DNA from 4 places in the Actimicrobium sp. GrIS 1.19 genome. Region 2 is predicted to be linked to each of the others. Evidence: predicted binding sites of a transcription regulator. Region 2 holds the regulator's gene; each other region holds the start of a gene.
What was found. Region 2 encodes FNR, which switches genes on or off when oxygen is low (the NO sensors DNR and NnrR bind a similar motif). Its sites were predicted from a motif close to TTGATNNNNATCAA; they were not measured.
Positions count from the first base shown of each region.

Region 1 (7,812 bases), on a different contig from region 2:
TGTCGGCCAGGGATCAAACTATGAGCAGAAGGCAAAGAGTGTCGCTGGCATCGAGGTCAAGAGCTATCCGGGCGCACCGGAATATTTGCAGGATCTGGCCGCATCGCGCATCGACGCCGCCCTCAACGACACGCTGATGGTTGCGTATCTGCTGAAGACCTCCAGCTTGCCGCTGAAGCCGGGCGCTGTGCTGGATGGCGTCGAAAAGATTGGCATCCCTTTTCAGAAGGGTAATCCGCAGTTCAAGGCAGCCTTGAACAAGGCCCTGGCAGAATCGATCGCCGACGGCAGCCTCAAGAAAGTCTCGGTCAAGTGGTTCGGCATCGACGTCAGCAAGGCGCCAGCCTCGCACTAATCCGTTCTGGCAGTCCCGTCCCGCACAGATTTGTGCGGGCATTTTTTTTGGAAAAGTATGGATCCCATCGAGCTACTCCGGATCGCCGCACCGGTCATGATCCGGGGCGCGGGTTACACGCTGGTCTTCGCGCTCGCTTCCATGTTTTTCGGATTGGTGCTGGGCTTTGTGCTGGCGGTCGCGCGCATTTCCCGCGCGACGCCACTGCGATGGGTCGCGACCGGCTATGTCAGCGTGCTGCGCGGCACGCCGCTGCTGGTGCAGGTCTTCATCATCTATTACGGCTTGCCAGGCATTGGCATTGAATTCTCTCCGACCACCGCCGGCATCCTGGCATTGAGCCTGAATGCGTCGGCCTATCTGTCGGAAAGCATCCGAGGCGCAATTCTGGGCATCAGTCGTGGTCAGTGGGCCGCCAGTGCCAGCCTCGGCCTGACCGATAGCCAGACCCTGCGCTACATCGTTCTTCCACAGGCATTGCGCATCGCGGTGCCGGCCATCAGCAATACCCTGATCAGCCTGATCAAGGACACCTCGCTGGTTTCGGTCATTACCGTGACCGAACTGATGCTGGCAACCAAGGAAGTCATCGCCACGACCTTCCGGCCGCTGCCGCTGTATATCGCCGCCGCCATGGTGTACTGGCTGTTCAGCGTGTGTTTTGAATTATTGCAGCACCGTCTGGAGCGCTGGTTTGATCGCACCAACCGGCCGGTGCAAGCCTCTGCAGAAAAATCATGATTCCGCCACAAAAAACAGCGTAGTTACCTTCCGATGGCGCACCTGCTGGCTTGGCCATGGCGTTGGCGGAGAACATGCTACTGCGCGATGCAGCGGGCATCGCCGACATCGCGCAGTGCGCTGGTTGTAGCCCCGCCAGCACGTGGGCAGTGGGCGCGCGGTTAGCTGCAGGCCTTGCCGTGGTCGGCATGAAACCCCTTGGCTTTGGCATCGGCTTCCGTCATGTAGGAGCCGGCCTTGGTTTTCCCGTAGTACTTCGTATTTTGACAGTGGTAGACCTTGCTGCTGCTGTTGACCCAAACCTGACCAGGTCCGCCGCCGGCAGCGGCTGGGGTCGCTGGTGCAGGGGTGGCAGTCTTGGCTGGCGCCGCGGCTGCAGCCGGGGCCGGGACCACCTTGCTGGCCGGAGCCGGGCTGGCAGCCGCAGGAGCCGCCGCGGCATCCTTCGCGCCGTACCATTCCTTGATGCCCTTGTGCCCGGAACACGCGCCGCTTTTCGCGGCGCCGGAGTAATAGGTGCCATCCTTGCACTCGGCGGTGCTGCCAGCCGGGGCCGCAGCTGGCGCCTGTGCACTGGCAATGACAGAGGTGAGCAGGGTGGTGACCATGCTTGCTGCGATGAACAGTGTTTTCATGTGATGCCCTCAGGTTGGGTGATGCGTTATGCAGCGAAGGAACTCTGTTCTTGTCAGTTATTTCGAAGGCGCGACGGTGGGCGCCGGGGCGGCCGCTGCAGCTTTTTCGGCCGCTTTCTTGTTGGCCATGTGGCGTCCCACGAGGCAACCACCCACTGCGCCGGCGACGGCATGATGTCCGGCGACATGCCCGGCGACGCCGCCCACCGCTGATCCTTTGATACAGCCTTTGGCATTGGCAACGGAGGCGGTTCCTGCGAGTGCGGTGACGAGCAGCATGGCAATGCCGATATGCGATTTCATTGAAGGTCCTTGTTGTGTCGACGACGTCGATCCGAGCCTCCTTAACCAACTCGCATCAAGCATGGTTGACAACCGTCTGACACGGCGTGCGCATTTGTCTGACGCAGACGGTTGCCCGTCTTGAATGAGAAATTGCGCTGACCAGCATGGTCGCACAACGTTCTTTGTGCGAACCGCATCCCGAAAGCAGTTTTGATGCACATCATGGAACACCTCTGCCCAGCATGAGATTGTGCCAACACTGGCAATGGGGGCTTGTCGACGCAACGCAGGTTGTCATGCCGCCACATGTGCGGCAGCGCACAAAGCATCCGGAATCGCGTGAACTACATTGGACTCGTACTTGATGTAGCAGCGCGTGACGCGTTCGTGACAATAACTTGAATATTCGACGAGAAGGATCGGACGCACATGGACGCACTCACTGGCCGCGGTTTCGGCTTCACCTCTTCGCGCCTGCTGGCGGTTGCCCTGTTTGCACAGGGTTTGCTGGCATCGTTTTCTGCACAGGCGCTTCCCTCGTTTGCACGCCAGACCGGGCAGAACTGCGTGGCCTGCCATGCTGGCGGCCAGTTTCCCGAACTGTCGCCATACGGGCGCCTGTTCAAGATGACCGGCTACACCATCGGCAAACGCGACAACAATCCGTTTTCGGTGATGGCCGTCATCAGTGACACCAAGACCAAGACGCCCACCGAAGACCCGGCGTTTTCGAAAGACGGCAACGTGATCTTTCAAACCGGCAGTGTCTTCCTGGGCAGCAAGGTGACCGACAATGTGGGTGTCTTCGCGCAGGCCACCTACAACAATTACGACAACCAGAATCTCGATAACGGGAAATGGCAGGGCAAGTGGAGCTCCGACAATATCGACATCCGTTATGCCGACCGCACCATTGATGCCAACCGGGACGTGATCTGGGGTTTGAGCGTCAATAACAACCCGTCGCTGGCCGACCCCTGGAATACCGCGCCGGCCTGGATTCAATATGTGCCCACCGGCTTTGGCGTGACCAGCCCGGATGCCGCACCGATCGTGTCGCAACTGGGCGCGCAGGCAGCCGGCGTCGGTGCCTACGTGTTCTGGAACAGGATGCTGTATGCCGAGCTCGCCGGGTACCAGACCGCCAATGGCGTCTGGTCCTTCCTGAGCCAGGGCGTCAAGCATGCCGACCAGACCAAACTGCGCGGCACCAATCCGTACCTGCGGCTGGCGTTGACCCGTGAATGGGGTGCGCACAATGCGATGGTCGGCATGTTCGCCATGAACGCCAACGTCTATCCCGACAATCTCAATCCGACCGGACCGACCACCGGCTATCGCGATCGCGGCGTCGATGCGCAGTATCAGTATCTGCTCGATCCGCACACGGTCACGGTGCAGGCCAGCTATATCCGCGAATCGATCGGCAATGGCGACGTCGCCGGTACCGCGACCAATTCATCCAACACCCTGCGCACGCTGCGCCTGAAGGGCAGTTATATCTATCAGAACAGGTACGGCGCCAGCCTGGGATATTTCAGCACCACCGGCAGCTCCGACGAGACGCTGTATCCGGATGCGGCAACCAATCCTGACACGCGCGGCTGGATACCGGAGGTGTTCTGGATACCGGTGCAGAACGTGCGCATCGGCGCGCAGTATTTTGCCTTTGACCGCTTCCATGGCGCGAAGAAAAATTACGACGGCAACGGTCGCGATGCCAAAGACAACAACACCTTCTTCTTATACGCTTGGGGAGCTTACTGACATGCGCGCAATCAGCAGCAAGAAATGGCAACTGGTTTGCAAGGGCATGGCCGTCGGCGTGGTGTTGCTCGGTGCCGCCTGCAGCGCCCCCGAACGATCACGGTCCCTGAGCGACAGCAATGTCTCCGCCGTCACCATCGCCAATCAGGTCTGCGCCAATTGCCACGGTCCGCAGGGGGTCTCGGAATCGCCTGCGTTCCCGCATCTGGCGGCGCAGTTGCCGGTGTATTTTACCGAGCAGATGAAGGCGTTCCGCAGCCATGGACGTTCCGACCCGGCGGCCGTCAACAGCATGTGGGGCCTCAGCGCGAACCTGACGGATGCGCAGATCGACGGCCTGGCAACCTTTTATGCCGGCCTGACGCCGGCACCGGGCAAGCGCGCCGACGCTGCTCTGCTGAAGGAAGGCCAGATCATTTTCGAGCAGGGTCTGCCGGGCAGCAATACGCCGGCTTGCAGCACCTGCCACGGACCGAAAGGCGAGGGCATGGCTTTGTTTCCAAGGCTGGCCGGCCAGCATGCCGACTACCTGGTCAAGCAGCTCAAGGTATTTCAAAGCACCGAGCAGCGGCCCGAAGGCGCGGTCATGAAAACCGTCGCGCATGGCCTGGACGCGGCCAACATGCGCAATGTCGCTGCGTATCTGGAGGCACTGCCGCTGCGGCCTTGACGGTGCGGGTCCGGCCGGACCGTACGGATGGCCGGACCACGCTCACCGACCACCTCGGCCGGCGGATCACAACGGCTAGGCGTCCCGCGGCGGATGTTGCAACAAGGCGAGACGGGCGGCGCCTTGGCGCTCGAGCATCCAGCCGGGATATTCGGCTGGCAAGGCGCTGACCTTGTCGAGCATCTCCAACTCGCCCGCCGACAGGGCAATCCTGGTCGCGGCGAGATTGTCAGTGAGCTGGTCCGGCCGTTTGGCGCCGACGATGACGCTGGTGACGACCTGCTGGTGCAGCAGCCAGGCGATCGCAATTTGGGCCACCGACACGCTCTTGCCATCGGCAATCCGGCGCATCACGTCAATGACTGCGTAGGCGCGGTCACGGTCGACCGGCGGAAAGTCAAAACTGGCGCGCCGACCCTGTCCGGCACTTTCGTGCGCGCGGTCATATTTTCCCGACAGCAGACCACCGGCAAGCGGACTCCAGACCATCAGCCCAACCCCCTCGGAACGCATCATCGGTACCAGTTCGCGCTCCAGGTCACGACCGGCGATGGTGTAGTGCGCCTGCAGCGAGACAATGCGCGCAAGACGATCCCGTGCGGCGATGCCGAGCGCCTTGGCGATCTGCCATGCGGCCCAGTTCGACACGCCGACGTAACGGACATGGCCGTGCTGGACCAGATTGTCGAGCGCATGCAATTGCTCTTCCATCGGCGTGACGGCATCGAAGCCGTGAATCTGGTAAAGATCAATATGGTCGATCTGCAGGCGCTTGAGGCTGGCCTTGCACGCCTCGATGAGGTGCACGCGCGACGTGCCACCCTGGTTGGGACTGGCCCCCATCTGGCCAAACGCCTTGGTCGCAATGACAACCTGATTGCGCGCGATGCCGAGATTGCGCAACGCCTGGCCGGTGATCTGTTCCGACATGCCGCCGGCGTAGACATCGGCGGTGTCAATGAAGTTGATGCCGCCATCGATGGCGCTACGTACCATCTTGTCGGCATCGTCTTGCTGCAGCTGGCCAATCTTGCTCCACATGTCGTCACCCGCACCGCCAAAGGTCATGGTGCCGAGACAGAGTTCGGAGACGAACAGGCCGGTTTGGCCCAGGGTTTTCATGCGCATGGTGATTCTCCTTGGAAACGGGGAAGTGATGGACTGAGGATGTTATTTTTACTATACGCCGCCTCGGCCCCGGACGTGCTGCAGCACTCGACGGGTAACGTCAGGAGCCTGTGCGGCAGAAATCCACGGGCCTGTCGCGCCAGCGCAAAGATGCGCCAGACGGGTTAGAAAACCTTCCAACAGATGGTCTGCACGTCCCACGCCACTGGGCTGCGCGCGCTGTCGACACCGCAGGGAGGCCGAGGTTTGCGGCGCACCCGTCCAACATCAGAAAAGGACATGGCAAGACGCACGACGCCATCGGCGCATGGGTGGTCACCATGTGGCGCTTTCCTTGTCTTGAGTTAACTTATCAACACGACAAATAACGCATTTGAAACGTTTCTTGATATTGTCGTTGGTGTTTTCTTTAGCGAAACCACCATGAAAGAGAAGGCTGGCGCGCTTCGCCCTGATTGCTACGAGTGCCTACACTATCAAGGGGACAATGATGATCATCCGTTTCGGCAGGTTTGCGTTGCTTGCGTTGCTTGTTTTTCTGACTTGTGCCGTTGCGCTCCCGACCAGGGCGGCAACGTTAATCCGACAGATTCCGCGCAGTTCAACGCTCCAGTTTCCGGCGGCGAACCTGGGAATCGACGGCCTCTCGGCGCCGGAAGTCGAACCTACCTTTAACAACGCGCCCGACCTGGCCGATGGTCCCACTGCGGCGGGTGGCAACGGCACGCAGGCAACCAGCAACGTGCTTCGGCGCAGCGCGAAATTCAAGATCAATCGCAGCATTGCGCGACACGAGGGCCACGGCATGCCTGCCGAAGCGATGGTCGGCACCGGCGTCGACCGCCACCTGCTGGCCAGTTTCGACGGCCTGAATTCGCGCAACCAGCGCCTCGCCAGCGGCGGCAACCAGTTCTCGGTCGAGCCGCCGGACCAAGCCCTGTGCGTGGGTAACGGCTATGTGCTGGAGTCGGTCAACGACGTCCTGAAGGTGTTCGACGGCAAGGGCGCAGCGCTGACTGGCGATATCGCCCTGAACGCTTTTTACGGCTACCCGCCTGCGATCAACCGGCAGGTCAGTCCGCGCGTGTTCGGACCCTCGATCACTGATCCGGTGTGCTACTACGATCCGCAGGTCAGGCGCTGGTTTCACGCGGTGCTGACCCTTGACACGGATCCCGTCACCGGAGCTGCCAATGGCAACAATCATCTCGACCTGGCAGTCAGTTCGAGCGCCAATCCGTTGGGCAGCTGGACGGTCTACCGGATTGCGGTGCAGGACGATGGCACCCAGGGCACGCCGACGCATCCGAATTGTCCGTGCCTGGGCGACTATCCGCATATTGGCGCCGATGCCCACGGCATCTATCTGACCACGAATGAATTTCCGTTCTCGGGCGGTTTTAACAGTGCGCAAATTTATGCCATGTCAAAAGCCGCGCTTGTCGCCGGCAGCACCGCCATCAAGGTCGTGCAGATCGATACGGCGGACTACCTGCTCGACGGAAATCCCGGATTCACCGTCTGGCCCGCCGTCTCGCCATCGGGTGATTTCGAGGATAACAACCGCGGCACCGAATACCTGATGAGTTCGACGGCGGTCTTTACCGATTCGGGCAACGACAACCGTTTGCGCTTTTGGGCACTCGGCAACACCCGCTCGCTCAACAGCGCCACACCGGCGCTGACGCTGCAGCACAGTGTCGTCAATGTCGATACCTACGGCGTGCCACCGGCCATCGTCCAGAAAGAAGGACTGGCGCCATTGCGGGACTGCCTCAATGACCGCAGCGTGGCGACGCCATTCGGCCCGGGCTGCTGGAACTACCTGACGGCCACCCAGCCGGCGGTGACCGAAACGCTGGCCGACCTCGATCCGAACGATTCGCGCATGCAGCAGGTATTTTTCACCGGCGGCAAGTTGTATGCGGCACTCGACACCATCGTCAATGTCGCAGGGGTCGACCAGACCGGCATTGCCTACTACATTCTCAAGCCGCGCGTGTCGGGCAACCGGGCCGACGCCAGGGTGCTGCGGGAAGGCCGCATCGCGCTGGCCGGGCACGGCCTGACCCGGCCAGCGATTGCCGCGCTGCCCGGCGGCAAAGGGGTCATCGCCTTCAGCCTGATCGGCGCAAATCATTATCCGAGCGCCGCCTATGTCCGATTCAACGACGAAAGCGGCCACCGCGGCAGCACCATCAATCTGGTCGCCGAAGGCATGGGCGCAGATG
Region 1 covers NZ_JAXCHT010000048.1:3,770-11,581, forward strand. Annotated here, with positions in the region: gene RCH09_RS18805 (transporter substrate-binding domain-containing protein) at 1-355, shown strand, start outside; gene RCH09_RS18810 (amino acid ABC transporter permease) at 413-1,096, shown strand; gene RCH09_RS18815 (DUF3761 domain-containing protein) at 1,258-1,731, opposite strand; gene RCH09_RS18820 (hypothetical protein) at 1,789-2,034, opposite strand; gene RCH09_RS18825 (cytochrome C) at 2,446-3,783, shown strand; gene RCH09_RS18830 (c-type cytochrome) at 3,785-4,453, shown strand; gene RCH09_RS18835 (aldo/keto reductase) at 4,529-5,581, opposite strand; gene RCH09_RS18840 (hypothetical protein) at 6,072-7,812, shown strand, end outside.
Region 1: the regulator FNR is predicted to act here: its motif matches at 2,227-2,240, upstream of RCH09_RS18825 (cytochrome C).

Region 2 (7,812 bases):
GCCATCGAATGAATTGACCATGACGCAGGAGCTGATCGCCAACATGCTCGGGGTGCGTCGCGAAGGCGTGACCGAAGCCGCCGGGCGCCTGCAAAGTCATGGCTTCATCAGTTATCGGCGCGGCCACATCACGGTGCTGGACCGCGATGGACTGGAACAGGACGTCTGTGAATGCTATGGCGTCGTCAAGAGAGAGTTCGTTCGTTTGTTATCCGACGTCCGCAAGCGAGAAGGACGCGGCGCCACAACAGTTTAGGCCGGTCAGCAAACCCTGCCTGGCAGGGCCGGTTCTGCTGGACGTTATTGATCATCTCCGACACGGCGGCAGGAAGCGCTTTGCCTTCACCTTCTTTGAGCCGGGTCCTGCGCTCATTGGTCTGCCACGAAGTGTTATTCATCATGACAAAATCAACCCCGTTATCCGTCGAGCGACCGATGCTGATCGGTTTCGCCTCGACCATGCTGGTGTTGCTGCTGGTCGGCAGCATCACCTGGAACAATGCAAGCGAATCGGCCACGGCGGCACGCGTGGTCAGTCGCGGCCACAACCTGATTGACGACCTCGCTCAACTGCGCGACAAACTGGATCGCGCCGAAAACCGCCAAGGCAGTTATTTCCTGACACACGAACCGGTGTTTCTGACACAACGCGACCAGGCTGCTGCGCAAGCGACTGCGATGATGCAGAAAATCCTGGTGTCGGCGCAGGATCAGCGCGCCGAGCAGGAGCGCATGACCCGACTGCAGCTTGCCGTATCCCAACGCCTGAGCATGTTCACAGAAACCCAGGCGGCATTCGATGCACAAGGTTTTGCAGCGGCGCAGCCGCAGTTCAATGCAGGACGCATCGCGGCGGCAAGCGTGCAGGAAATCATCGACGAAGCGACCCGTGCCGAACAGGGTTTGCTGGCACAGCGCAAAGACAGCGAACTGTTGCGACTCAAAATCATCACCCTCAGCGTTGCGGCACTGCTGGTGTTCCTGGCGCTGCTGACGTTATGGATCCGGCACGTGACACGGCGTCAATTGGCGGCCGACCTTACGTTGCAGGAATCGCAACAGCCACTGCTCAAGGCTGGCGCGCTACAGGATGCGATTTTCAACAGCGCCAATTTTTCCAGCATTGCTACCGATGCCGATGGCGTGATCCAGATTTTCAACGTCGGCGCTGAAACCATGCTTGGCTACAGTGCCGATGAGGTGGTCAACAAGATTACGCCGGCGGGCATCTCCGATCCGCAGGAAATCATTGCCCGAGCCGAAGCCCTGAGCCTGGAACTCGACACGCCGATCACACCCGGTTTTGAAGCGCTGGTGTTCAAGGCGTCGCGCGGGATCGAAGACATTTACGAGATGACCTACATCCGCAAGGACGGCAGCCGCTTCCCGGCGATCGTCTCGGTCACGGCCTTGCGCGACGCCGACGACCGGATCATCGGTTATCTGCTGATCGGCACCGACAACACCGCCCGCAAGCAGGTCGAAGCCGAACAGGCGCTGCTCGACCAGCGTTTGCGTGACCAGCAGTTCTACACGCGCTCCCTGATCGAGTCGAATATCGATGCCTTGATGACGACCGATCCGCGCGGCATCATCAGCGACGTCAACCAGCAAATGGAGGCACTCACCGGTTGCAGCCGCGATGAGCTGATCGGCGCGCCGTTCAAGGATTATTTCACCGACCCGGCGCGGGCCGAAGCCGCCATCAAGCGCGTGCTGCGCGAAGGCAAGGTCACCAATTACGAGCTCACCGCACACGCGCGCGACGGCCGCGAAACCGTGGTGTCCTACAACGCCACCACGTTCCATGATCGCGACCGCAAGCTGCAAGGCGTGTTTGCCGCCGCCCGCGACGTCACCGAACGCAAACAGTTCGAACTGGCGCTGCAGGAAAACAACCTCGAGCTCGAAGGCGCCAAGGCCGCCGCCGAGAAGGCCAACCTGGCCAAGTCCGAATTCCTGTCGAGCATGAGTCACGAATTGCGCACGCCACTCAATGCGGTGCTGGGGTTCGCCCAACTGATGGCCTCCGGCGCGCCGCCGCCGACGCCGGCCCAGCAGCTGTCGCTCGACCAGATCCTCAAGGGCGGCTGGTACCTGCTGCGACTGATCAATGAAATCCTCGATCTGGCGATGATCGAGTCCGGCAAGGTCACCATGTCGCACGAGTCGATGTCGCTGGCCGATGTGCTGGCAGATTGCCAGGCGATGATCGAACCGCAGGCGCAAAAACGCGGCATCCAGATGGTCTTCACCCAGTTGGCCAGTCCGTTTTATGTCCATGCCGACCGCACGCGGGTCAAGCAGGTGATGATCAACCTGCTGTCGAACGCCACCAAATACAATCGCATCGGCGGCGCCGTCACGGTCGACTGCACCATGCATGGCAGTGGCCGGGTCCGCGTCAGCGTGCGCGACAGCGGCATGGGACTGACACCGGAACAGGTTGGCCAGTTGTTCCAGCCATTCAACCGGCTGGGCCAGGAAAGCAGCGCCGAAGAGGGTACCGGAATTGGCCTGGTGGTGACCAAGCAGCTGGTCGAATTGATGGGCGGGACCATCGGTGTCGAAAGCACGGTCGGCGTCGGTTCGGTGTTCTGGGTGGAACTGGTCGGCGCCAACGCTCCGGAACTGGAATTTGGCGAACACGGCGACAGCCATGTGCCCGATCAAAATCCGCTCGGCCCGCAGCAGGCGCCGCAACGCACGATCCTGTATGTCGAAGACAATCCGGCCAATCTGGCGCTGATCGAGCAGTTGATCGCCCGCCGTGGCGACCTGAAGCTGCTGTCCGCCACCGACGGTCATCAAGGCATCCAGCTGGCGCGTGCCTACCAGCCGGACGTGATCCTGATGGATATCAATTTGCCCGGCATCAGCGGCTACGGCGCCATGGCAATTTTGCGCGAGGATATTGAGACCGCGCACATCCCGGTCATGGCACTGTCGGCCAATGCCGTGCCGCGCGATATCGAGAAAGGCATGGAAGCCGGGTTTTTCCGTTATCTGACAAAACCGATCAAAGTGCCGGAATTCATGGAAGCCCTGGACCTGGCGTTGCGTCATGCCGACCAGCGAGGTTTGGACAAGACACTTGAACCTGTCGCATAATATTGGCGACCTGCACCACACTTTTTTCTGGGATTACCGCAATGCTTGAAGCCGCCGAAATGCTTAACGCCAGTATCCTGATCGTGGACGATCAGGAGGCCAATGTGATTCTGCTGGAGCAGATGTTGCGCGCCGTTGGCTATCAAGATATCAGTTCGACCATGGATCCCACCAGCGTCTGCGACCTGTACGCCGAACACCGGTACGACCTGATCCTGCTGGACCTGCAAATGCCGGAGATGGATGGATTCCAGGTCATGGATGCGCTGCAAAGGATCGAAACCAACGGCTATCTGCCCGTACTCGTCATTACCGCCCAGCCCGGCCACAAACTGCGGGCGCTGCAGGCCGGCGCCAAGGATTTCGTCAGCAAGCCGTTTGACCTTGTCGAAGTGCAAACCCGCATTCACAACATGCTGGAAGTGCGTCTGCTCTACAAGCGGCTCGGCAATTACAACAAGGTGCTCGAACAAACCGTGGCCGAACGCACCGCCGAACTGCGCGAAAGCGAAGCCCGCTTCAGGAGTTTTACCGAACTGTCCTCGGACTGGTACTGGGAGCAGGATGCCGAGGGCAAATTCATCCGCACCTCCGGCCCGGTCCATGACATGCTCGGGATCGGCGCCGACGGGCTGACCACCCCGCCCGACCCGGCCAGTCCCGGACGCTGGAATACCGCCCAGCGTGACCAGCTCAACGAATACATCCACAACCGCCGACCTTTCCTCGACTTCATTTACAGCCGCAGCAAGCAGGATGGCACCGAACAATTCCTGCAGGTCAGTGGCGAACCCATGTTTGATTCGTCAAGTCGGTTCATTGGTTATCGCGGCATTGGCATGGATGTCACCGAGCGCATCGAACGCCGCGCCAAATAGCGCCACCCCGCTGGCGTCGCGTCACCCTTCCGCTGCAACCAGCCGCGCTGCCGGCGACAATTTACCAGTCGCCCTGCGGCGCGCATCTCTGTAAAATCCGCATACCCGACGGCGGCCATCGCGTGCGTCGCATCCAGACAACCCACCGAGTCCCCCATGCAAACCGAAAGCTTTATCCCCGGCAAAGACGCCTCACTGGAATCCACCATTCGCACCATGCAGGCCAAACTGGCCGTACGCGGCTTTACGCTGGACGAATCGTCCTGGTTGAATCCGGTTGAAGCGATCTGGTCGGTCCACATGCGCGACCGCGATTGCCCGATGCTGTTCTCCAACGGAAAAGGGGCGACTGAACTGGCGGCCCGTGCCAGCGCCTATGGCGAATTTTTCGAACGCCTTGGCACGCATTATTTCTGGACCCATTTCTATCTCGGCGCGACCCGCGCCAACCGCCCTTTCGTGCATTACCCGCAAGAACGCTGGTTCGCCCCCAGCGAAGATGGCCGCTGGCCGACCGAGCTGCTCAATCCCGAGCTACATGCCTTCTACAACCCGGACAGCGAAATCGACAGCCAGGTGCTGGTCGATCTGAATTCAGGCAATGTCGAACGGGGCATCTGTGCCCTGCCCTACACCCGTCTGCGCGATGGCACGGCGACCTGGATTCCGGTCAACATCATCGGCAATCTGTATGTCAGCAACGGCATGGCTGCGGGCAATACGATGATGGAGGCACGCAGCCAGGCACTCTCGGAAATCTTCGAACGTCACATCAAATACCGCATCATCAGCGAAGGACTGTGCCTGCCCGAGGTGCCCGAGGATGTCATCGCGCGCTATCCGGGCATCGCCGCCGGCATCAAGGGTCTGCGCGAAGCCGGCTTTGGCATTCTGGTGCGTGACGCCTCGCTCGGCGGACGGTATCCGGTCATGTGCGTGACGCTGCTGCACCCGAAGGACCAGGGCGTGTTCGCCAGCTTCGGCGCCCATCCGCGTTTCGAGATCGCGCTCGAACGGGCACTCACCGAACTGCTGCAAGGCCGTGCGCTGGAATCGCTCGAAGGTTTCCCGGAGCCCGGTTTCGACATGGATGAGATCACCGCAGTCGCCAATCTGGAAATTCATTTTGTCGATTCAAGCGGCGTGGTCAGCTGGAACTTCCTGGGCGACACGCCCGACTTCCCGTTCGCCGACTGGAACTTCAGCAACACCACCGAAGAGGATTACCACTGGTTGTGCCAGGCCGTGCATGCCGAGGGCAAGGACATCTACGTTGCCGACTTCAGCGAACAAGGCGCGTACAGCTGCCGCATCCTGGTGCCGGGCATGTCGGAAATCTATCCGGTGGAAGATCTGGAATGGGAAAACAACAGTGTCGGCAATGACATCCGGCCGGCACTGGTGCGCCTCGATGCGCTCAATGACGCCGAATCGGCGCAACTGCTGGACTATCTGCAAACCTCGAACCTGAACGACGAACGTCCGTTGTGGGAAATCCTCGGGCTGGCGATTCCGGTTGGCACTGCATGGAAGGAACTGCGTATCGGCGAGCTCAAGACGCTGCTGGCACTGGCAATCGGCGACGAGGAAGCCACCCGCGAGGGCTGCGACTGGATCCACCAGTACAAGCAAATGAATCCGGCGCGCCGTCTGGTCTATCGCTGCATCGAAAGCCTGCTCAATCTGGACGATCCCGAAAACCACCGGCGGGCACTGGATCTCTTGTACGGGCCTGAGACGGTGCGGCAGGCGGCCGCCCTGCTTGACCGCAGGGAGCGTTTCTTCGGCCTTGCCACGCTCGGGCCTGACATGCAGGGCAGCGCCATGCACCAGACCCTGCTGGCGGCCTATGACAAACTGTTTGCAGCCGATCGCGCGCCGCAGTAGAAAACGGCGGGCACCGCAGGCAGGTCATCGAGCGACGCAGCCGGATTGCCGCATAGCGCAACTGCTTGCGGCTGGTTTCCATCTAGCATTTTGATCGGCACTAAAGGCATGCGATTCACAGGCGCACGGTGTGCGCTTGAAAGTGTAAAAGCATGGCAACATGGTTCCATGCAAAGCAATCCTTGGAAATCAGCGCAATCCGCGCATATTCATGGTACACACTAGGCATGGACCAATCCCTTGCACGCATCACCCCCGCCGTCATCAACATTCCAGCTTTGAAGGCCAGCTGCGCCGGCTGCAGCATGCATCAGTTGTGCCTGCCGATGGGCCTGAATGAGGCGGACATCAACAAACTCGACCAGATCATCGGCCGCCGCAGACGCATCGCCCGCGATGAGGTGCTGTACCGGATGAATGATCCCTTTCGGAATCTCTACGCAGTGCGCTTTGGTCATTTCAAGACCTGCCAGGTCGATGCCGGCGGCGACAGCCACATCACGGGGTTTCAAATGGCCGGTGAATTGCTGGGCATGGATGCGATCAGCGCCGAACAGCACCACTGCGACGCCGTGGCGCTGGAAGACAGCGAGGTGTGCGAGATCCCATTCGTCCGGCTGGAAGAACTGTTCGGGCAGATCCCGACCTTGCTACATCACTTTCATCGCATCATGAGCCAGGAAATCATGCGCGAACAGAACGTCATGCTGCTGCTTGGCAATATGCGCGCAGAACAGCGCTTTGCCGCCTTCCTCGTCAACCTGTCATCGCGTTATGCCGCACGCGGCTATTCGTCGACCTGCTTCCAGCTGCGCATGTCGCGCGAGGATATCGGCAACTACCTCGGATTGACGATCGAAAGCATCAGCCGCCTGCTGTCGCGCTTCAAGAAACAGGGCTGGCTGGAAGTCGACAAGCGTGAGGTGCGCCTGCTTGATCCGGTCATGCTCAAGGGTCTGGCGGCGGGAACGGAACACTGCACGCCGATGTGATCGGGCGCACACGGCGCGACGTCCGTGGCGGCCATCACCCTTCAGTCACTGCCGCAGGCGCGCCGCTGCCAATCTGACGCGCAAGTCCGCGCAGCCACGACGGCATGCATAGCTTTGCCAGAATGCGCGCTGACCGGGTTTCGACATGGCGGTAACGCAGCACACTGCGCCAGAGCCAGCCGAACGCGGCGATGCGGTCTTCTTCGCACACGGCATCGGCCGCGTCGAGACTGAAGGCACCCTGCTTCTCATCGAATTCGCGCCGGTGCAGTTGATAGATTTCAGGATCCCTGCGCCGCAGTCGTTCCAGCACACGAATGATGTCGACCGCACGGCGGTAACGATACCGCGCACCGGACATCTGGCTTGACGAGATGCGATAGCGCAGCAAATCCCGTTTCAGGAACCCGATCTGCCCTTGCCGCGCGACCTGCATGATCCAGTCCCAATCGCACATCGAGCCTGCCTCCGGATCGAAATTGCCGACCAGATCCAGCACCGTGCGCCGGAACATCACGGTGGGCGGATGGATGAAATTGCCAAGTACCAGTTTTTCGTAGATCAGGCCACGATAGCTGGCCACGCTGCACCCGGAGCTGGTCCCTTGCGCCGTGCCGAACTCCTCCTGCACCGAAAAGATATCGGGAACGCCACGCGGATAGCGACGAAATGCCCCGTAATAGGATTGGCCGAAGGATGCGCCAAGGCTGCCGTCGTCATTGAACGCTGAAAAATCCGATGCCACCAAAAGCACCTCGGGGCGCTGCGCAAGGTATGCCGATTGCATCGCAAGGCGTTCCGGCTCACAGATGTCGTCGGCGTCGAACAGCGCGATGTAGTCGCCGCGCGCCATCGCAATGCCGGCGCGTCGGGCTTCGGCCAGGCCACTATTGGGCTGGTGCAGCGTGGTCACGGCACTTCCAAATCGGCGCAGTACCTCGGCG
Region 2 covers NZ_JAXCHT010000026.1:43,229-51,040, reverse strand. Annotated here, with positions in the region: gene RCH09_RS16365 (Crp/Fnr family transcriptional regulator) at 1-256, shown strand, start outside; gene RCH09_RS16360 (PAS domain S-box protein) at 400-3,111, shown strand; gene RCH09_RS16355 (response regulator) at 3,153-3,989, shown strand; gene ycaO (30S ribosomal protein S12 methylthiotransferase accessory factor YcaO) at 4,146-5,876, shown strand; gene fnr (fumarate/nitrate reduction transcriptional regulator Fnr) at 6,104-6,868, shown strand; gene RCH09_RS16340 (glycosyltransferase family 2 protein) at 6,903-7,812, opposite strand, start outside.

Region 3 (7,812 bases), on a different contig from region 2:
TGGACGGCTTCAAGAGCGTCAACGACCGGTTCGGACATGGTGCCGGCGACGTCGTACTGCAGGAATTCACGCGGCGCATGCTGCCGCAACTACGCGCCGACGAAACGCTGGCACGCATTGGTGGCGATGAGTTCGGCATCGTCATGTGCGGCGATATCGAGCCCGAGGCCGCCATCGCGTTGGCCGAACGCATCATCGATGCCGCGCGTGCGCCCTTTCGCATGGCCGACGGTAGCGTGGCCAAAGTCGGGGTGTCGATCGGGATCGCGCTCCACCCTGCTGCGAAGACTGATGCAACGACCCTGATCGAGCAGGCCGACAAGGCGTTGTATAGCGCGAAATCACGGGCGAGCAACGGCTGGCATATTTTCAGCCGGCCCACCCTGCCGGTGATTGCAGCACCACCCGCCTTCCTGCCGGTCAAGGCGGATGAGGCCGACGCTTGCGGCGACTGCGTCAATGGCACGGTGCAACCGTTTCCCTTCACCATGGCGTATCAACCGATTGTCAGCATTTCCCGCCGCACCGTGTTTGCCTATGAGGCACTGGCGCGCGGCATCGATGGCGAATCGGCCGCCGTGGTGCTGGCACGGGTCAACCACAGCAATCGCTACGCCTTCGACCAGAGTTGCCGCCGCACCGCCATCGAGGTAGCGACCCGGCTCGGGCTGGTCGAGACCGGCGCCCTCCTGTCGATCAATTTCATTCCGGGTGCGATGAACGAGCCGACCAACTGCGTGCGCGTGACCATGGCGGCGGCGCGTCGTGCCGGCTTGCCGCCGAACCGCTTGATCTTCGAGGTGACCGAGAGCGAACAGGTGCTGGAGCCGGCGCGTCTGGCGCACATCTTCAACGTCTATCGCCAGCAGGGTTTCAAGCCGGCCATCGACGACTTTGGCGCCGGATATGCCGGCCTCAACCTGCTGGCCGAGTTCCAGCCGGACATCATCAAACTGGATCGGCAACTGCTGGAACAAATCGATCTCAGTTTGCCGAAACAGGCCATCGTGCGCGGCGTGCTCAGCGTGTGCCGCGACCTCGGTATCACACCGATTGCCGAAGGGGTGGAAACCATCGAGGAATATCGCATCCTGCGCCAACTCGGCATCGACTTGTTCCAGGGGTATCTGTTTGCCCGTCCGGGCTTCGAATCGCTGCCGACGCCGGTTTTTCCGGACGATTGACGGCGCAGCTGTTCAGCGCTGTTGACGCTCCACGCCGATCAGGAACGCTGCGCCAGGCGCAGCCAGCCGCTCTCGTCAAGACTGGCAGACAGCGCCTCGTAGTGATCGATGGCGGCATGCGGCGTCGCCATTGGCGCGCCATGCGTGGCACGCACCACCATCACCGTGGCGCCGGCTTGCGCACCGGCCAGAATGCCGACCTCGGCATCTTCGAACACCAGGCAATCGGCCGCATCGACACCCAGCGTACGGGCGGCCAGCAAATAGCACGCGGGGTCCGGTTTGCCGACAGCGACATGCTCGGAGGTGATCAGGACCGGCGGCGTCGGAATGCCGGCCGCTTTCAACCGCTGTACCGCCAGTGCCCGCGGCGTCGACGTCACCACCGCCCACATGGTCGGCGGCAACGCGTTCAGAAAGCGGATCGCACCGGCGATTTCGACGGTGCCGTCCAGATCGGCAATTTCAGCGGCGGTGATCCAGTTGGCTTCGGCCAGCGGATCGACGCCCGGCAAGGCCAGGCGCGTAACCGTGTCGATCGCCCGCACCCCGTGGATGGTTGGCAAAAATGCCGCGACATCGAGGCCGTGGCGGCGCGCCCATTGGCTCCAGATCCGTTCGGCGGCAGCGATGGAGCTGACCAGGGTGCCGTCCATGTCAAACAGAAAGGCGCGGTAACGGCGGTCGAAGCTCACGTGGGCAGGAGAGGACAAGTTCGTTTTTCCTTCGGACTGGATTGGCCGGCGATGCGGCACATCGCGCGTTGGTGCAGCCCCGAGGATAAGCCAAACTGTCGCGGCGACGAAATAATCGCCTAGATGGCAATGCCACCCGACACTTCAATGCGTTGGGCGTTGACCCAGCGGTTGCCGTCGGACAGCAAGGCGGCGACGGCGCCGCCGATATCGTCCGGCATGCCGACGCGCCCCAATGCGGTCTGCCGCGCGATGCTCGCATTCATCTCGGCATTGTCACGCACCGCGCCGCCGCCAAAATCGGTGGAGATCGCTCCCGGCGCGATGGTGTTGACGCTGATGCCGCGTGCGCCCAGCTCTTGCGCGAGGTAACGGGTGAGCACCTCGACGCCGCCTTTCATGACGGCATAGGCGGCGAAGCCCGGCAACGCAAAGCGGGTCAGGCCGCTGGAGGTATTGAGGATGCGACCGCCATCGCGCAGCAGCGGGAGCAGCTTCTGCGTCAGGAAGAAGGTCCCCTTCAGGTGCACGTTGAACATCCGGTCGAACTGCTCCTCGCTGGTGTCGGCAATGGATGCATGCGCACCGCTACCGGCATTGTTGACGAGGTAATCGAAGCGGTCACGCTGCCACGTGTCGGCCAGCGCCGTCGTGACGGTCCGGGCGAAGGCGGCGAACGTGTTGCTGTCGCCCACATCCAGCTGCAGCGCGACGGCACGGCGGCCATGGGCCTGGATCAGTTGCACCACCGCCTCGGCTTCGGCCAGATTGCTGTGATAGGTGACGATCAGGTCGACGCCGTTGGCGGCGAGCTTGAGCGCGGTGCTGCGTCCGAGACCGCGGCTGGCGCCGGTGACGAGGGCGATCGGGGTGATTGGCGTGGTCATGGGGAAATCCTTTGGTGGTCGAAACTGGTTAAGGTGAAGCCACTGTAACCATTCCCTGAAACGCGATAAACAGCAACAAACCAGCTACACTGTTCTTCCGAAAGAACAATCAAGGATGCCGCCCGATGGACTTCAATGAACTGCGCATCTTTGCCCGGGTGGCGGACCTCTCCAGCTTCAGCCGCGCCGCTGAACAACTGGGCCTCGCCAAGGGCCATGTGTCGACCGCAGTGCAACGTCTCGAAGCGCGCCTCGGCACGCGCCTGTTGCAACGCACGACCCGCACCGTGCGCCTGACCCCGGACGGCGAACATTTTCTGGTGCATTGCCAGGAACTGCTGGCCGAGGCCGAGCAACTGCAGACCCTGTTCCAGCCCGCCGCGAGCGGCTTGACCGGGCGACTGCGGATCGACCTGCCCAACATCCTCGCGCGCGACGTCGTCATTCCGCATCTGTCCGGCTTTCTGCGCGCGCATCCGCTGCTGGACGTCGGCATCAGCACCATTGACCGGCGCGTCGATCTGGTCCATGAAGGGTTCGATTGCGTGGTGCGGGTCGGCACGCTCGACGATTCCGATCTGGTGGCGCGGCCGGTTGGCATGATGCATATGGTGAACGTCGCCAGTCCGGCCTATTTGCACGCGTACGGCACACCGCGCACGCTGGCCGATCTGGCGCAGCACCGCGTGGTCCATTACGCGCCCAATCTCAGTGCCAACGATGCGGGCTGGGAGTATTTCGACGAGGCCACGGCCAGCTACCGGACAGTGCCGATGCCGGCCACCATCTCGGTCAATGGCACCGATGCCTATCAGGCCGCGGCACTGGCAGGCATGGGCCTGATCCAGGCGCCGCTGCTGGGGGTCCGGCAATTGGTCGCGCAAGGTGCGCTGGTGCTGGTCTTGCCGGAATTCCGCGCCCGCCCGATGCCGGTCTCGCTGCTGTTCGCCAGCCGCCGTCAACTGGCACCGCGCGTCCAGGCCGTGATGAACTGGCTGGCGGATCTGCTCACCCGATACCTGGCCGAACCCGACTAGCGCGGCCGATACGGCGGCGCCGCTGCGGCACTGGCGCGAAGCCGGAGAATCACTTGCTGCACGTGCGGCACGGCGCGTGCGAACGGCTCCAGATCCGCGCTGCGAACGGTCTCGCCAACGCAGCCTTCAATGATCACCACCCTGCCCTGCACGGTGACCCAAAGGCTGGACTGCGCAAACGGATTGTGTTCGCGCACGGCAGACTGCAATGCTGCGGCGATGGCTTGATCGTAGGCGTAAGCGTTGGGCAGTTCGCACTCCTGCGCGAGCCAGCAGCTGGTGCCCTTTTCGGCCCGATGATGCGACTGCGCACGCATCTCCTGCTCGGTGATGAAAGGGCCGGCCGGCAACGGACAATCGGGCAGCGCCGCCGCCAGCATGAAGAACGGATCGTTGAACCAGTTGCGCAGCTCCGCGCCGGCGTGGGCCGGCCAGCCGAGCGCAATGGCAACGAGCATCGGCAGCAGCATTCGATGTTTCATGGGGCATGTCCTCGCGCTGCGGGTGGCTGGTCATTGGGCGGACGCGATCGCGACACCGCCCTCGGAATTGTCGCGCAATGCGATGCGCCGCGCCCCCTGGAACAGCGCCGCTTGTTGAAAATCAAGGTGCGTGCCGCCTGGTCCGGTAAAAAAGGCGATGGGCCATCCAGAACGTCCCGGATGGCAGCGGCACTTTTCCGCGCAAATCCGTCACGGACCGTTTCATGACCTTGCCATTACTTTTTCCCGTATCGTCGCCGTTCCGGTTTTCCGTCAGGTCTTCGCAACTGGCGCAAGCGCGGGCCGGCAGGCGCCATGGATAAGATCCTGGCCGACCTGCGACGGCACCTGCGCGCGATGTGGCGCTATCGCTGGCACGGCCTGATCAGCGCCTGGGTGGTCGCGCTGCTGGGCGCGGTCGTGGTGATGATGATCCCGAAGAAATACGAAGCGTCGGCGCGCATCTTCGTCAATACCGATTCGATCCTCAAACCCCTGATGGCCGGCATGGCGGTGCAACCCAATACCGACCAGCGCATCGCCATGTTCAGCCGGCTGCTGCTGAGCCGGCCGAATGTCGAACAATTGATCGACCAGTCCGGCATGGGCGCGCGCCTGACTACGCCGGAGCAGCGCCAGGCCATGATTGACGACGTGCTCAAGGTGCTCGACATCCAGGCTGCGGGCGAACGTGACAATGTCTACCTCATCAAGTTTCGCGATACCGAAGCGGCGCGCGCCAGGCGCGTGGTCGAATTGCTGGTCGCCCGATTCATCGATTCCAGCCAGCGCAACCGCGGCACCGACGACGCTGCCAGGAAGTTCATTGATACCCAGGCTGCGCTGTACGAAACCCGACTGCGCGACGCCGAAGCGCGCCTGAAGCAGTTCAAGTTGCACAACCTGGCCGGCGGCAAGGACAGCTTCCAGCCCGATGGCAAAGGCTACTTCGCCCAGATGGCGACGCTGGCCGAGCAACTCAGCCAGGCGCAACTGCAGTTGCGCGAAGCCGAGCGATCGCGCGACGCCTATCGCAGCAGCCTCGCCGCCGAATACGGTCCGGCGCCATCGGCCAGCGTCAATGGCGCGGCCGGTGGCGGCAGCCTGCCTGAAATCACGGCGCGCATCGATACCCTCAAGCGTAGTCTCGACGACATGCTGCAGAAATACACCGACGCGCATCCGGACGTGAAAGGCGCCCGCCGCGTGCTGGCGACGCTGGAGCGCCAGCGCCGCGCCGCGCTGGCCGAAGTGCGCCGCACCGGCGTCGCGCCCGCCGCCACCGGCATGGCGGGAATGCGGGCGTCGGAGCAGCTCAAGGTCAGCCTGGCGCAGGCCGAGGCCTCGGTCGCTTCGCTGCAGGCGCGGGTCGGCGAATATGCCAGTCGCCTGACCGACCTGCGCGAGGTGGCCAGGCAGGTGCCGGAGCGCGAAGCCGAGCTGGCCCAGCTCAACCGCGACTACGACATCAACAAAAAAAATTACGAAGAACTGGTCACGCGCCGCGAATCGGCCAACATCAGCGGCGACATGCAATCGGTGGTGGGGGTGGCCGACGTCCGGCTGATCGATCCGCCGCGGGTGGCGCCGTCCATGAAGGGGCCGTCGCGCACGCTGTTGCTGGCGGCGACGCTGTTGCTCGGTGCGGGCGTCGGACTGGTGGTGAGCTTCCTGCTCAAGGAATTGCATCCGCGCGTGCACGACACCATCGAACTGGAGCAAACCTTTGGCCTGCCGGTGCTGGGCGTGATTTCACGGCTCACCAACCCGCTTGCCGAGCGCGAACAGCGGCGCGGACTGGTGCGCTTCGCGCAGATGGCGGCGGTGCTGGCCGGCATCTATCTGGGGGTGCTGGCGGCCGGGGTGATTCTGACCAGGCAGGTGGCCTGACGCGACGGTAGCGGTTCCGGTGCGCGCGCCACGGCATCGGCCGAAGGCGCGACCGCGTCCGGCGGCGCGCAGCGATTGGCAGGAATTGATGGTTGATTGTCCGTCATGCCATGGGTAGTTTTTCGATAATGGCTTCTCCCATCCATTGCGATTGCCCACTGCCATGCCTTCCATCCTGCGTAAGCTGTTCACCGTTGCCGTCTTGTGCGCCACCTGCGCCCTTGCCACCACGTCGTTTGCGGCCGACCCGCCGACTGACCATATCGCGCCGTACCATGACCGCTTCGGGCGGACCCGTCCGGTGGTCGCGGTGATCGGCGAAAATCGCGGCACCGAACTGATTGATTTCATGGTCCCGTTCAGTGTGTTGACACAGTCCGGCGCGGCCGACACCATCGCAGTGGCCACCCATGCCGGCCCGCTGACGATGCGCCCGGCGCTGCAGATCATGCCGCAGGCCACCATCGAGGCGTTCGATGCGCGCTATCCGGAGGGCGCCGATTACGTGATCGTGCCGGCGGTGGTGCATTCTGACGATACCGTCCTGCTGGCCTGGATCGCGGCCCAGGGCGCCAGCGGCAGCACCATCGTCAGCATCTGCGACGGCGCACTGGTGGTGGCCAACACCGGCCTGATGAAGGGCCATCGCGCCACCGGGCACTGGGCCACCGATCAGTTGCGCCAGCAGAATTACCCGGACACCCAATGGTTGCAGAATGCGCGCTATGTTGCCGATGGCCGCATCGTGTCCAGCGCCGGCATCAGTGCCGCAATGCCGACCGCGCTGGCGCTGGTCGAAGCAATTGCCGGTCCGCAGCGCGCCGCGGCGCTGGCCGCGGAGCTCGGTGTGAGCAGCTGGGATACGCAGCATGACAGCGCGGTATTCCATCCGCGCCTGGGCCTCAACCTGACCGCCTTCGCGACCACCCACTTCACCAACGGCTGGTGGTATCCGATGCAGGATATCGGCGTGCTGGTCGCCCCTGGCGTCGACGACATCGCGCTGGCGCTGACCATGGATGCCTACTCGCGCACCGGTCGCAGCCGCGCCCGGTCACTGGCGGGCTCGGCGCAACCGATCCTTACCCGGCACGGCCTGACGGTATTGCCGGACCGGGTGATCGCGGCGGGCAACCAGCCGACCCGGGTGCTGCCGGAGTTCGCGGCAACGGCGCCTGCGCAGGCGCTGGATCAGGCGCTGGCCGGCATCGCCCTGATGTACGGCAAAAACACGGCGTATGGCGTTGCACTCGATCTGGAATATCCGGGTTTTCGCAATTAGCCTGCATTTGATGGCACCATGAACGGCATCATCCCTTCGCCCCCATCCTGCCGATGACTCCAATCAAGACGCGCCGCATCGTTCTGCTGGCGTTCGATCACATGAACCTGATCGATCTGAGCGGCCCGCTGCAAGCCCTGGCCACCGCCAGCCGGCGCTTTTCCGGCGCCGGGCCAATGCTGTACGACACCGTGGTGGCCTCGGTGGCCGGCGGCCTGATCACCACCGGCTGCGGTCTGGCGGTGCAAACAGTGCCGCTGGCGGCGCTCGACGGCCTGGCCATCGATACCTTGATTGCGCCCGGTGGCTGCAAGGGCGAGCAGTTTTACGCGCCGCCGCAACTGGTCAGCTGGAT
Region 3 covers NZ_JAXCHT010000017.1:10,819-18,630, forward strand. Annotated here, with positions in the region: gene RCH09_RS12745 (putative bifunctional diguanylate cyclase/phosphodiesterase) at 1-1,184, shown strand, start outside; gene RCH09_RS12750 (HAD-IA family hydrolase) at 1,223-1,897, opposite strand; gene RCH09_RS12755 (SDR family NAD(P)-dependent oxidoreductase) at 1,999-2,766, opposite strand; gene RCH09_RS12760 (LysR family transcriptional regulator) at 2,892-3,803, shown strand; gene RCH09_RS12765 (BON domain-containing protein) at 3,800-4,285, opposite strand; gene RCH09_RS12770 (XrtA system polysaccharide chain length determinant) at 4,601-6,175, shown strand; gene RCH09_RS12775 (DJ-1/PfpI family protein) at 6,339-7,457, shown strand; gene RCH09_RS12780 (GlxA family transcriptional regulator) at 7,511-7,812, shown strand, end outside.
Region 3: the regulator FNR is predicted to act here: its motif matches at 4,397-4,410, upstream of RCH09_RS12770 (XrtA system polysaccharide chain length determinant).

Region 4 (7,812 bases), on a different contig from region 2:
AGCACCTATCAGCGTTACACCGAACACGGCATCATCCCGCCGCCGCTGGCTGGTGCGGTGCGCTCTGACAATCAATTGGCCGTGAGCTTCGCCTACGATCTTGATTTCTGGGGCAAGCATGCGGCCGACTTGCGTGCCGTGCTGGCGCAGGGCAAGGCGATTGACGCTGAGCAGTACAGCGCGCGCCTGATGCTGGCGGCGGCAGTCGCGCACGGCTGGCTGGGTTTGCATCGCCAGCTGCAGCAACTCGACCTGATCGAGCAGCAACAAGCAGTGCGCATCAAGCAGGATGATCTGACGCGCCGCCGCATCGCTGCCGGACTGGATACCCAGAGCGAAAACCAGCTCGGCAAGATCCAGCTTGCCAATTTACGCGCCGAACACGCGCAGTGGCAGGAAGCCGCCGCGCTCACGCGCAATCAGCTGGCGGCCCTGCTTGGCAAGGGCCCGGATCGGGGCTTGGCGATCGCACGACCGAGTACCGCTGCGCTGGAGGATTTCCCGTTGCCGGAGGCGCTGCCGCTTGAGTTGCTGGCACGGCGGCCGGATGTCCTCGCCGCACGCTGGCAGGTCGAGGCGATGCAGGGCGACATCGACAGCGCCCGTACCAATTTCTACCCGAACGTCAACTTGACGGCATTCGTTGGCTCGTCGAGTCTCGGGCTGGGCAATCTGCTCAACAGTGGCAGCCGGATTGCCGGAATCGGTCCCGCGATTCACCTGCCGATCTTTGAAGGCGGCGCGCTGCGCGCCCAGTTGAAGGGCAAGGTTGCCGGCTACGATGGCGCGGTCGCCACCTACAATGCCGCGCTCACTGAGGCGCTGCATGATGTGTCCGATCAGGTGCAGTCGATGCGCAGCGCGGCGGTCCAGAGCAAGCAGCAACATGCCGCCGCCGAAGCGGCCAACAGCGCCTGGCAACTGGCCGCGCAACGCCAGCGGGTCGGCACCACCAACTTGCTGCCGGTGCTGGCCGCCGAAGCCAACCTGCTGCAGCAACGCCGCAGCGAGCTGGATGCGCAACTGCGCATGACCGACCTGCGCGTCGGCCTGATCAAATCGCTGGGCGGCGGTTTTGATGCCAATGCCGCCGGCCTGACCGCGCCGCCCGCCGCGGCTGCCGAATCCCTTCCAACATCCCGCAACACAACCGTCAAAGCGACATCATGAATTCTCCTGTCACTGCACCTGAAGTCCCTACTCCTGTCACTGCACCTGAAGTCCCTACTCCTGTGGCTGCGCCGAATCGCAAGCGGCGCACCCTGATGCTGCTCGTCACAGCAGTCCTGATCCTGCTGCTGATTGCGTACGGCATCTGGTGGGCCTTGTTTGCGCGTCACTTCGAAAGCACCGATGACGCTTATGTGGCAGGCAACGTGGTGCAGATCACCTCCCAGGTGGCCGGCACCGTGATTGCGATCAACGCGGATGACACCGAGCTGGTGCAGGCCGGCAAACCGCTGGTTCAGCTCGACGCTACCGATGCGCGCGTCGCGCTCGACCAGGCCAGTGCGCAACTGGCGCAGACCGTGCGCGAAGTGCGCACCCTGTTTGTCAACAACGGGACGCTCAATGCCAACGTCACTGCGCGCAATACCGACCTCGACCGGGCCCGTGCGGATCTCGCGCGCCGCACCGAATTGATCGGTTCCGGCGCGGTCTCCAAGGAAGAGCTGGAGCATGCACGCAATGCGCTGCAAAGCGCCGAGTCGGCCTTGTCGGCCACGCGCGAACAACTTGCCTCGAATCGCGTGCTGACCGAGCATACCTCTGTCGCGCAGCATCCCAACGTACTGCGCGCGGCCGCGCAAGTGCAGGTGGCGCATCTGGCCATGGTGCGCGCTTCGCTGCCGGCGCCGATCACCGGCTATGTGGCCAAGCGTTCGGTGCAGGTCGGCCAGCGCATCGCCGCCGGGGCGCCGCTGATGTCGTTGGTGCCGTTGTCGAACCTGTGGGTTGATGCGAATTTCAAGGAAGTGCAAATTGCCCATATGCGTATTGATCAGCCGGTGACGTTGCGCTCGGACCTGTACGGTTCGGACGTCAGCTACCACGGCAAGGTGGTCGGGTTGGCCGCTGGTACCGGCGCCGCATTCGCGTTGCTGCCAACGCAGAATGCCAGCGGCAACTGGATCAAGGTGGTGCAGCGGATTCCGGTGCGCATTCTGCTTGACCCGTCCGAGCTGGCAGCCCACCCGCTGCGGGTCGGCGTGTCGATGCAGGTCAAGGTCGATATCGCTGCCGACGGCGGCACCTCGCTCACGTCCAATCGGGCCGCCCGTACTGCACCGGCGTATGCGACCGCTGCCTTCGAGGCCGCCGACAAGGACGCTGCTGCGCTGATAGCCCGCATCATTGATGAAAACAGTGGCGCCGCCGTCAAGCCGACACACTGACCGATGAGCACCGCACCCCGTCCGGCCCTCCAGCCGCTGCATGGCAGCCAGCTCGTCATCGGCACGATGGCGCTGTCGCTGGCCGTGTTCATGAATGTGCTCGATTCGTCGATCGCCAATGTCTCGATCCCGGCCATTTCGGGCGACCTTGGCGTGTCGCCGCAGCAGGGCACCTGGGTCATCACCTCGTTCGCGGTGGCCAATGCGATTTCGGTACCGCTAACCGGCTGGCTGACCCAGCGCATCGGGCAAGTGCGGCTGTTCGTGACCTCAATAATCTTGTTCGTCATTGCCTCATGCCTGTGCGGACTGGCGCCCAGCATTGAACTCCTGATTGCTGCGCGCGTGCTGCAGGGCGCCGTGGCCGGGCCGATGATTCCGTTGTCGCAGGCGCTGCTGCTATCGAGTTATCCGCCTGCAAAAAGTGGCATGGCGCTCGCGTTCTGGGGCATGACCACGCTGGTCGCGCCGATCATGGGGCCGCTGCTGGGTGGCTGGATTTCCGACAATTACACCTGGCCGTGGATCTTTTACATCAACATCCCGATCGGGATTTTTGCCGCCTGGGCCACCTGGTCGATCTATCACAAGCGCGAGACCGCGATCCGCCGGCTGCCGATCGACAAGGTCGGATTGGTGCTGCTGGTGTTGTGGGTCGGCTGCCTGCAACTGATGCTCGACAAGGGCAAGGAACTGGACTGGTTCAATTCCGGCGAGATAATCATCCTGTGCTCGATCGCCGTGGTCGCCTTCGTCTACTTCATCATCTGGGAGCTCGGCGATGACCACCCGGTGGTCGACCTGTCGCTGTTCCGGGGACGCAATTTCAGTGGCGGCGTGATTGCGATTTCAGTCGCGTATGGCTTGTTCTTCGGCAGTCTGGTGATCCTGCCGCTGTGGTTGCAAACGCAGCTGTCGTACACCGCCACCGAGGCTGGAAAAGTGATGGCGCCGGTCGGCATCTTTGCGATCATTCTGTCGCCGGTGGTGGGCAAGCTGCTGCCCAAGATCGACGCGCGCTGGGTCGCCACCACGGCCTTTCTGATCTTTGCGCTGGTGTTTTACATGCGCTCGCAATTCACCGTGGACGTCGATCCGATCTCGCTGATCATTCCGACGGTGATCCAGGGCGCGGCGATGGCGATGTTCTTCATCTCGCTCACGTCCATCATCCTGTCCGGCCAACCGCCCGACAAGATTCCCGCTGCCGCCGGACTTTCCAATTTCGTGCGGATCATGTTTGGCGGGATCGGAACCTCGGTCACGTCAACGCTGTGGGACAGCCGGACCGCGCTGCACCATGCCCAGCTGGCTGAGACCACCAACATGCAGAATCCGGCCTTTGCGCAGGCGGTGAATGGCTTGACGGCACAGGGCCTGTCCGAGCCGGGTGCGTTGGCGGTACTCGAACGCGCCATGAGCGTGCAGGCCAGCACGCTGGCAGCGACCGATATTTTCTGGATCTCGGCGATTCTGTTTCTGAGCCTGATTTCGCTGGTCTGGCTGACCAAACGTACCCGTTCGACCGCGCCAGCCGATGCGGGCGGCGCCCATTGATGCCAATCAGTCCATTCCAGTCGCGGGCAGGGGCATTGCCGTGCTATGCTCGTTCATCTTTTTTTGACTTGCCCGCGCAAATTTTTCTCAATGAATTCCCCAGACACACTCCCAACCGCAGAACCGGTCACGCCAGCAGCAGTCACGCAAACCGATATTCCATTGGCGCCTGCGCCGAACCCGGTGCAGGCAGCGCGTAGCCTGCTCAAGGAACTGCAACAGACCTACCCGGCGTTTCGCGATTGCCTGCCACTGGCGATCGGTATTGACAAGCAAATCATCGAACGCCAACCGGCATTGCCACGCAAGACGTTGCGCATCGCGCTCGGCCAGCACACCAATTCGCTGCGCTATCTGAAGGCGGTCGAAAAAGCGGTCAATCGCTTTGACCTCGACGGCACGCCGGGCGAGGCACTGACCGACGAACACCGCAAGCGCGCGGCCACCCTGCTCAAGGAACGCTTCAAGAAGGAAGCCGACCAGCGCAAGGCGCATCGGGCTGCCGAGGCCGCGTTGCAGGCCAGTGCCGACGCCGAACGCGCGCAGGCCGAAGCCGCACGGCTGCGCAGCGAGAAATTGAATCTGCTCGCTGCCAAGTTTTCCAAGTAAACCGAAGGCGCATGTCGGCGTCATGCCGACGCGCGCTGCCGCACGATCTCAGTGCGTCATCAGCACCGGCAGTGTCATCGATTCCAGGATCGTCCGACTGACGCCACCGAGCAGCGTTTCGCGCATGCGCGAATGCCCATAGCAACCCATCACCAGCAAGTCCGAACCGCGGTCCGCCGCCAGCGACAGTAACGCCGCGCCGAAGTCGATCTCGATCTGTTCCTGCATGACATTGGCCTTGACCTGATGGCGCGCCAGGAACAGTGCCAGATCGGCGCCGGGTTCCTGCCCATGTACATCCGGACGCGCATCGGCGTTGAAGACCGCAATATCGACGACCCGTGCGGCGCGCAGCAGCGGCAGTGCATCACGCACGGCGCGCAATGCTTCCGGCGCGCCATTCCAGGCAATCAGCACCTGGCGCGGCGGGGCCGGAGGCGTGCGCACGGTGTGCGGCAGGATCAGTACCGGACAACCGCCATGGACGGCGATATGTTCCGGCAGATCGGCGTAGACCGATGACACTACGCCATCCGGGTCGTACTGGCCGACCACCACCAGGTCGCAGTAGCGCGCCTGCGTGGCAATGCTGTTTTCGGCTTCATCATCGGCCAGCCGGGTTTCAAACGATGGCACACCGATGCGCTTGACCAGTTGTTCGAAGTGGGCAATGCGCTGTTCGGCCTGCTGCCGCAGTTGCGCCAGATACGGCGCGATGCCGGGATCAACCACGCCCGAGGCCAGCGATTCATAAAAATAGCGCGACACGCCGGTGGTGGCGCTGCCGATCAGATGGGCTTCGTTCGCCAGTGCCAGTTGCGCAGCAAATTCAATACGGGCGTCAAGATGCGGGGCTTCATCGAGGTGCACGAGGATGGTCTTGTACGACATGAGCGTTCTCCTGATTGGAACTGGTGTTGACGGATAGTGGGAAAAACCCGATCAGTCTGGCGTTTGAGGGGTGAGGCGTCGAGTGCTTGTTGTCAGAAAGAGCAGATGATTTGGGCACATTTGATGCACATCAATCGCCCAATGGCTGATGGAATGGGGCTGCCGCGTTAGTGGCACGGCCAGCCCGCACGGGAATGTGGCGCGGTGCACGCAACCGGATCGACAGGAACCCCGGAGCGGCTAACTTTTCACGTAAAATCCGCTACGGCAACCGTGCCTCCCTCACAGCAAGAGCAGACAATGACCATCAAATCCGACAAATGGATCCGCCGCATGGCGGCCGAAACCGGCATGATCGAACCGTTCGAACCGGGCCAGATCCGTGAAGTCAACGGTCAGAAGATCGTCTCGTACGGGACCTCGTCGTACGGCTACGACATTCGCTGCGCCGACGAATTCAAGATCTTCACCAACATCAATTCCACCATCGTCGATCCGAAGAACTTCGATGAAAAGTCCTTCGTCGACCTCAAGAGCGATGTCTGCATCATTCCGCCGAATTCATTCGCGCTGGCCCGCACGGTCGAATACTTCCGCATCCCGCGCAGCGTGCTGACCATTTGCCTGGGCAAGTCGACCTATGCGCGCTGCGGCATTATCGTCAATGTCACGCCGTTCGAGCCGGAATGGGAAGGCTACGTGACGCTCGAATTTTCCAACACCACGCCGCTGCCGGCCAAGATTTATGCCGGCGAAGGCTGCGCCCAGGTGCTGTTTTTCGAGAGCGACGAAATCTGCGAAACCTCCTACAAGGATCGCGGCGGCAAATACCAGGGACAGCGCGGCGTGACGCTGCCGCGCGCCTGAGCCGACGGGACTAGCCGGTCTGGTTGGCCGATTCGGCCAGCTTGGCCAGGTTCTTCACCCGCGCCATCGCATTTTGCTGCGCCACATTCCACAGCGCGTCCTGCGCGGCCTGCTGCTGCAGCGCCTGCATTTCCTTTTGCACATCAACACTTTGCTGTGCGCTTGCCTTGGCCAGGTCGGTCAAGCTGGCACTTAACTGGCTGCCGGTGAAGTCCATGATGGTTTCCTGAAAAAATGTCGTGCAGTGATCTCCAGTTCCCGCACAGTGACGAGAACCACGGGTGCATGCATCTGGACGCGTTCGAAGCAACCTTCGCGCCAGTCAAATTGCAGGATGGCCGCATTGCCCGAATGGCGCTGCCTTGCCATTGCCGCGATGTGTCGACGCATTAAATCTGATTCATTGCCTGCTGCAGCTTGTTGAAACGGGTCGTTTGCGCGGAGGCCTGGTTCGCCACCATGCTCCAGAGCGCCTGCTGGTCGGCTTGTTTTGTAAGTTCAAACGATTCCAGGGCGGTCTTCAATTGCTCGAGCGCTGACTTGTTCGCCAAGTCGGTAATTTGCGAAGCCGTGCTCACTTGCGTGCTGCTCGTGCCGAAGCTTGAGGCGGACAGGTCTCCAGAATAGATACTGGTTGGGGTAGTGGACGTGCCAGTAGTCGTCGAAGTGTCAAAAGGATAAGCCATAGCCGTTCTCCGGAAATATTGATCGAAAGTTCGGCGACTGCGCGTCGCCAGCGTCTTGTCGTGTTATCAATTAAGTGTCTTTTCAAAATGGCTGGTTCCCCGGGTTCAAAACTTAAACTGCCGGGTTACGCGACTTCCGCCACGCCTGCAGGTGAAAATAAAAGACAGGTATTTTTGCGAAAAAATGGAGCTAAAGCCCGATCTCGACAACTCATTGAATATTCCCGGCAATGGGACCTGCTCTGAAGGGAGATTTCGATGGCGACCAGCGACGCAATTCCAGTAATCCACCGGCTCAATCGAACCTACGAGAATGCCAGCGAGGATATCGATCACTACATTGAGGGCCAGATGCACGGCGAGCCTGCCGATCCGGCGGCTTTTTTTGCGCTGGTGGAGCAGCGGCAGACCACGTTTCAGGCGATGGAGGCCCGGGTGAAGCTGGACGAAAAACCGGTCAAGACAGTGTTGGCCGAGGTGCGGTGACCCCATGCTCAATCCCGACCTGATGGCGCTGCTGGAAGCGCTGCCGGTGAATGTGCCGGTGTCATTCATGCAGGAGCAGCTTTGCCTGACGATGGCAACTGATGGCGCGACACTGAGCGCCGAGATTGCGCTGGAATCGTCGGCACAGATGATGGAGTCTGCACTCGCGCTGGGATTTTCCTGGGCGCTGGAGTTCGATGCCGGGCTCGCGTCGGATGCCGATGGCCGCCGCTTGTTTCTGCTGCAATGGCTGCCGGGGGTCGAAGGCTGGGTGACCGCCACCGCGGCGCTGGAAAAGCTGATCGATCAATTGGAATCGT
Region 4 covers NZ_JAXCHT010000030.1:19,101-26,912, forward strand. Annotated here, with positions in the region: gene RCH09_RS17100 (efflux transporter outer membrane subunit) at 1-1,170, shown strand, start outside; gene RCH09_RS17105 (HlyD family secretion protein) at 1,167-2,396, shown strand; gene RCH09_RS17110 (DHA2 family efflux MFS transporter permease subunit) at 2,400-3,953, shown strand; gene RCH09_RS17115 (ProQ/FinO family protein) at 4,044-4,562, shown strand; gene RCH09_RS17120 (universal stress protein) at 4,611-5,453, opposite strand; gene dcd (dCTP deaminase) at 5,754-6,320, shown strand; gene RCH09_RS17130 (hypothetical protein) at 6,331-6,537, opposite strand; gene RCH09_RS17135 (hypothetical protein) at 6,710-7,006, opposite strand; gene RCH09_RS17140 (hypothetical protein) at 7,265-7,492, shown strand; gene RCH09_RS17145 (hypothetical protein) at 7,515-7,812, shown strand, end outside.
Region 4: the regulator FNR is predicted to act here: its motif matches at 5,574-5,587, upstream of RCH09_RS17120 (universal stress protein).